2 regions of the Methylobacterium sp. PvR107 genome follow, and region 2 is predicted to be linked to the other one. Evidence: predicted binding sites of a transcription regulator. Region 2 holds the regulator's gene; the other holds the start of a gene.

Region 1 (3,408 bases), 3.4 Mb from region 2:
CTCGCGGTGACGCGATGCCGCCGGGCGGGGCACGGGCGCGCGGTCCATCGGTCATCGCCCAGGCCGGGCGCGAGGCTGCCGCGGTCCGCCACACGATGACGGCCGAAGCCGCTCGCCCCGGAAGCGCCGTGGTGGTGGCCTGCGCGGCCGTGCAGCAAGCGCCGTGACCGTGCGGCAGGGCTTTGTCGGGTGCCGCGTCGCTCGCGGCATGCTGGGCGCAAAGTCCCTCGGCCGCGGCCGGGAGCGGCATCAGCCCACCGAGGAAAGCCTGGAGCACGAAGGCGTAGAGCGCCAGCACGGCGATCGCCGCCCGCAGGGCAGCGGCCGAAGGTCGGTCGCGTCGATCCGTGGGGGACAGGCCCGCTGTCATGCTGCTCCCGCGCGTCGTCCGGTCCGGACGCCTATGGCATCACTGCCACACCGGTATGGCCTTGGCTGTTGCCAGCGCGCCGCACCCGGGCGCCGCGTGCGCTAGCGCACCGCGATGCCACATTCCGGCCCCTTCGATAAGGGTTCTTAACGTCAGACCGACACCGTGGCGTCCGAGACAATCCGCTCCCGCCACATTCTGACGTACTCCGGACCAGAGCCAGCGACCGATGCGCATGAAGGCACAAAACCGGTTCACCACCCTCCTCAGTGTCGCCGCCCTCGGCGCGCTGGGCATCGGTGCCGCCGAAGCCCGCGACCAGGGCAGCTACGCCCAGGCCGAATGGGCGCAGGACTATGCCTCGCCCGCGGCGATGCAGGTGCAGCGCGCGACGGTGCCGATCCTCTCGCCGCAGACCGTCTCGGCCACCGAGCAGATGGTCGAGCGCTACAAGGACATCGTCGGCCGCGGCGGCTGGAAGCAGGTTTCCGGTGCCGAGCACCTGCGGATCGGCTCGCGCGGCCCAGCCGTCGCCGCCGTCCGCCAGCGCTTGATCGTCACCGGTGACATCGATCCGGCGGCCGGCGGTTCTGGCGTGTACGATTCCTATGTCGCGGCCGGCGTGAAGCGCTTCCAGGCCCGCCATGGCCTCAGCCAGACCGGCACGATGAGCCTCGCCACGCAGCAGGCGATGAACGTCCCGGCCGATGTCCGTCTGCGCCAGCTCGAGACCAACGTCGTGCGCCTGCGCTCCTACTCGGGCGATCTGGGCCGGCGCTTCGTGATCACCAACATCCCGGCGGCCCTGGTCGAGACCGTCGAGAACGGTCAGGTCGTGACGCTCCACGCTGCGGGTGTGGGCAAGATCGACCGGCAGTCGCCGATCATGAACACGAAGGCGACCCAGATCAACTTCAACCCGACCTGGACGGTCCCGGCTTCCATCGTGAAGAAGGACCTGATCCCGAAGATGCAGAAGGATCCGAACTACCTCACCGACAACCGGATCCGCATCCTGTCGAACGGTCAGGAGGTCTCGCCGAAGTCGGTCAACTGGTTCTCCGACGAGGGCACCCGCTTCACCTACCGGCAGGATTCGGGCGCCGACTTCAACTCGATGGGCATCGTCCGCATCAACATCCCGAACCCTTACGGCGTGTTCATGCATGACACGAACACCAAGGGCGTGTTCGGCGACGATTTCCGCTTCATCTCGTCGGGCTGCGTGCGCGTCCAGAACGTGCGCGAGTACATCACGTGGCTCTTGAAGGACACGCCCGGCTGGGATCGCCAGAAGGTCGAGGAGGCGATCGAGAGCGGCAAGCGCGTCGATGCGAACATCGCCCAGCCGGTGCCGGTCTACTGGACCTACATCACCGCTTGGTCGACCCCGGATGGACTCGTGCAGTTCCGTGACGACATCTACAAGCGTGACGGCGTGAACGTGCCCTCGACCATCGGCGCCCCGACGCCGGTCGCCAGCGCCGAGTCGATGCCGCAATCCTTCGAGCCCGGCGACGAGGAGTAAGCGTCCCGCGCGACGCGGAACTCGTCGAACCCGATACCGACAGGCCGCGGCCCGTATCCTCGAGCAGGATGCGGGCCGCGCGCGTTTCGGGGCTGCTGTCATGCATCGGTCAAACGCATCTGCTTGTCCGTGGCGGACCCGTGCAGGAGCCGCCCATGTCGCGTGACCCTAAACCCGGTGACGGCTTCCTCAGCCGCCGGGAGACCCTCGTCGCCGCCGCGGCTCTGGGGCTCGTCGCCGGTGGTGCCGCGGCGCAGGGGAGCGCAGAGGCTACGGGTTTCGTCTACGCGGCCGGTGGGTCCGGCGCAGACCGGAGGCCGCTGCCGGGCGTGCTCCTCTCCAATGGCCAGGACGTCGTCCGCACCGACGATGCCGGGCGCTACCGCCTGCCGATGCCGGGCGACGGTGCGGTCTTCGTGATCAAGCCGCCAGGCTATGCGCTGCCGCGCGATGCCGACAACGTCCCGCGCCATTCGTACATCCACCAGCCGGGCGGGACGCCCGCCGCGCTCGACCTGCGCTATCGGGGGCTCGCACCCACCGGGCCGCTGCCGGCCTCGATCGACTTCGTGCTCGCCCGCGTCGAGGAGCCGGACGACTTCGACGTCCTCCTGTTCACCGATCCCCAGCCCGAGACCCGGCTCGAGCTCGATCATGTGCGGGACACGGCGATCGCCCGGGCGATGGCGATTCCCGCGGCCTTCGGTCTGACCACCGGCGATGTGCTGTTCGACGATCTGTCGCTCTACGGCCGGTCGAACCGCCTCGTCGGCCGGATCGGGCTGCCCTGGTACAGCCTGCCGGGCAACCACGACCTCAACATGCAGGCCCCGGATGCCCGCCACAGCCGGGAGACCTGGAAGCGGGTCTTCGGTGCGCCGAGCTACGCGTTCCGGCACGGCCGGGCCTGGTTCGTGATGCTCGACAACGTCGTGTGGCTCGGGCCCCCGGTTCCGGTCGGCGCCAACACTTACCGGGGCGAGATCGGCGCGCGCGGCCTGACCTTCCTGCGCAACCTTCTGGCCGAGATCCCGCGGGACGACCTCATCGTGCTCGCGACGCATATCCCCCTGCACACCGACACCGCGCCGGACGATCCTCGCAGCACGACCGTCGACCGCGACGCGCTCCTCGATCTTCTCGCCGGGCGCAGGGTGCTGAGCCTGGCGGGCCACACCCACACCACCGAGCACCATTACCTCGCCGACCGCCATCATCATCACGTGCTGACGGCGGTGTCCGGTTCCTGGTGGAGCGGACCCGACACTCGCACCGGCATTCCCTCGGCCGACAGCCGTGACGGCACGCCGAACGGGTTCCACGTCCTCTCGGTCCGCGGTTCCGACTACACGACGCGCTTCGTCCCGGCGCAGGCACAGCCGGACGCGACGATGCGGATCCTGTTCGAGAGCGAGCTGCGCTCCGGCGCGCCGGAAGTGATTCGGGCGACCCGCCCCCTGCAAGGTCTGCGGCCGCCGATCCCGCAGGACGCGCTCGCCGACACGACAAT
Region 2 (3,408 bases):
CGGGTCCCCGCCGGCTCGCCTTCGCGTATGGCGACGAGCCGGTCCTGCCGGTGGCGACCGCCGCCGCGAATCCGGAAGCGCCCGCAGCACGGGCGAACGCACCCGATTTCGACGCGCTGACGCTCGCGACCGCGGCGGCCTTCGCCTTCCTCGGCGGACTGATCCTCAACCTGATGCCCTGTGTCTTCCCGGTCCTGTCGATCAAGGTTCTCGGCCTGATCCGGCATGCCGGCGAGAGCCCGGGCCGCCTCCGCCTCCATGGGCTGGCCTACACCGCCGGAGTGCTGGCAAGCTTCCTGGGCCTCGCAGGTGTCCTGATTGCCCTGAAGGGCGGCGGCGCGGCGATCGGCTGGGGCTTCCAGCTGCAATCGCCGATCGTGGTGGCGGGGCTGGCCTATCTGCTGTTTGCGATGGGCCTCAGCCTGTCGGGAGTCGTCCATGTCGGCGGCCGGCTTGCCGGCCTCGGCGACGGGCTCGCCCGGCGCGCGGGCCTGAGCGGCTCGTTCTTCACGGGCGTGCTCGCGACGCTCGTGGCCACGCCCTGCACGGCGCCGTTCATGGGCTCGGCGGTGGGCTTCGCGCTGACCCAGAGCGCCGGCGTGGCGTTCGCGGTGTTCGCGAGCCTCGGCCTCGGACTCGCCCTGCCCTTCCTGGCGCTGACCCTCTGGCCGCCGGCCCTGCGGGCGCTGCCGCGGCCCGGCGCCTGGATGGAGATCCTCAAGCAGATCCTGGCCTTCCCGGTCTACGCGACCGTGGCTTGGCTGATCTGGGTGCTGGCGCAGCAGGTCGATCCGCGCGGGCTGCTGGCAGCGCTGATCGGGCTGGTGCTGGTCGCCTTCGCCGCCTGGGCGTGGGAGCGCGGACGTGCCGCCGCACCCCGTGCCGGTCGGATCGCCCAGGCCGCCGCAATCCTCGCGATCATCGCCGTCGCGGCCCTTGCGGTGACCCTCCCGCAGGACCGCCCGGTCCCGTCGGCGCAGGCCGCCGCCGACGGGATCGAGCCGTTCACGCAGGCGCGCCTCGACTCGCTGGTGAGTGCCCGCCGCCCGGTCTTCATCGACATGACGGCGGCGTGGTGCATCACCTGTGCGGTGAACGAGGCGACCTCGCTCAACACCAAGGCCGTGCGGGCCGCGATGGCCGAGCGCGGCGTGACCTACATGAAGGGCGACTGGACCAACCAGAATCCCGAGATCACCCGCCTGTTGGAGAAGTACGGGCGCAGCGGCGTGCCGCTCTACCTTCTCTATGCCGGCACCGGAGAGCCCCAGGTTCTCCCGCAAATCCTCACGGAAGGGACGGTTCTGGCGGCGCTGGACGCGGTTCCGGCCGCGTCCGGCCGGAGTGCGGCGCTGGCACGCTAAGATCTTTAGGGGGCTCGGCGCTCGAGCATCGATGCGCCCGTCCCGCCGTCTGCGCGAGCGGAACAATCGAGCCGCGCCACGCTCACCGGCGTCCCGCTGCCCTGGGTCACTTCGCTGAGCGCATGATGACGGCGGGCCGAATGCTGTTCCTTTCGGACAAGCCCGTGCGGCTGCCTCAGGCTTCGAGCGAGAACGTCTCGTCGAAGGCGTAGCCCGAGCCGCGGACCGTGCGGATCGGGTCGGTCTGGCGCGGGCCGTTGAGCGCCTTGCGCAGGCGCCCGACATGCACGTCCACGGTGCGCTCGTCGATATAGACGTCGTGGCCCCAGACCCCGTCGAGGAGCTGCTCGCGGGAGAAGACCCGGCCTGGAGCCAGCATCAGGAATTCCAGCAGCCGGAACTCGGTCGGGCCGAGATGCAACTCCTCGCCCCCGCGGCGGACGCGGTGACCGGTGCGGTCGAGTTCGAGATCGCCGGCGGCCAGCCGATCCGAGCTATGGGCGGGCTTGGCCCGGCGCAGCAGCGCACGGATCCGGGCGAGCAGCTCCGGCACGGAGAACGGCTTGACGATGTAATCGTCGGCGCCGGTGCCGAGACCGCGGATCCGGTCGCCCTCTTCGCCGCGGGCGGTGAGCATGATCACCGGCAGCCGCTCGGTCTCCCGGCGCGCCCGGATCCTGCGGCAGAGCTCGATTCCCGAGAGGCCCGGCAGCATCCAGTCGAGCAGGACGAGATCGGGGATCCGCTCGGCCAGGAGCAGCTCCGCATCGTCGCCGCGCGCCGCCGAGTCAACGAGGAAGCCCTCGGCCTCAAGGTTGTAGCGCAGCAGCGTGGTCAGCGCCTCCTCGTCCTCAACGATCAGGACTTGCATGCTCACGTTCGAAGACCCGTTCCCAAGGCGGCGCCATACGGCCTGCCGATGTCCCGACTCTCATCGGAGCGCGCGTGCAGGCCGAGGATGCGGGAGGCGCCGCTCAGCCTCAACCCGCACCCTCCGATTCTCCGACGGTACCCCGCTGGGGGGCGCAGGCCGGGCGTGAATCGGGGACGGCTCGCCTACGGAGCCTGCACCCCGTCCACGGTCGCGTAGTTCGACGCGTCGTTCTTTGGCCGATCACCCGCTAGCGTCTCGCCGGTGGCGAGATAGTGGATCGTCTCGGCGATGTTGGTGGTGTGGTCGCCGATGCGCTCGACGTTCTTGGCGCAGAACAGCAGATGCGTGCAGAATGAGATGTTACGCGGATCCTCCATCATGTAGGTCAGGAGCTCGCGGAACAGCGAATTGTACAGGGCGTCGATCTCACCGTCGCGCTCCCAGACATCGTGGGCCGATTCGATATCGCGGCTCGCATAGGCGTCGAGCACATCCTTGAGCTGGCCTTCGGCGAGGTCGCTCATGTGGCGCACGCCGAGCACGATCTTCTGGGCCGGCGCCTGATCGGAGATCGCGACAACCCGCTTGGCCACGTTCTTGGCGAGGTCGCCGATCCGCTCGAGGTCGCCGGAGACGCGGATCGCCGAGATGGTCTCGCGCAGATCGATGGCCAGGGGCTGGCGCCGGGCGATCAGCAGAACCGCGCGCTCCTCGATGTCCCGCTGCAGCGCGTCGAGGCGCTTGTCGGCGAGGATCACCGCCTGGGCGAGTGTGTCGTCCCGGCGCACGAGGGCATCGGTCGCCTCCGCGGTCATCTTCTCGGCCACGCCGCCCATCTCCGAGATCGAGCGACGCAGGTTCTCCAGGTCGGTGTCATAGGAGGAGACGATATGGCCGGGCATGATGGATCCTTCGATGGAGTCCCGGGGACGGCCCTCCGGGGGGCTTGCGGGATCCGCCGGCCCGCTCGGGACGCGAAGCGGCGGACCCGCGACCGGAGCTCTCCGGCAGACTAGCCGAACCGGCCGGTGATGTAGTCCTGCGTGCGCCGTTCCGTCGGGTTCATGAACATCCGGTTGGTCGGACCGAACTCGACGAGCTGACCCAGATACATGAAGGCGGTGAACTGCGAGATGCGCGCCGCCTGCTGCATGTTGTGGGTGACGATCA

What was found. Region 2 encodes PhoB, which activates phosphate uptake and scavenging genes when phosphate is short. Its sites were predicted from a motif close to TGTCATNNANCTGTCAT; they were not measured.
Region 1: a site for PhoB is predicted at 1,995-2,011, ahead of JOE48_RS20895 (calcineurin-like phosphoesterase family protein). Genes of this name have one in related genera too.

The regions. Positions count from the first base shown of each region.
Region 1 is NZ_JAFIBW010000001.1:4,431,497-4,434,904, forward strand. It holds gene JOE48_RS20885 (hypothetical protein) at 1-370, opposite strand, end outside; gene JOE48_RS20890 (murein L,D-transpeptidase) at 600-1,898, shown strand; gene JOE48_RS20895 (calcineurin-like phosphoesterase family protein) at 2,054-3,408, shown strand, end outside.
Region 2 is NZ_JAFIBW010000001.1:1,029,590-1,032,997, forward strand. It holds gene JOE48_RS04715 (protein-disulfide reductase DsbD) at 1-1,364, shown strand, start outside; gene phoB (phosphate regulon transcriptional regulator PhoB) at 1,540-2,235, opposite strand; gene phoU (phosphate signaling complex protein PhoU) at 2,421-3,140, opposite strand; gene pstB (phosphate ABC transporter ATP-binding protein PstB) at 3,251-3,408, opposite strand, start outside.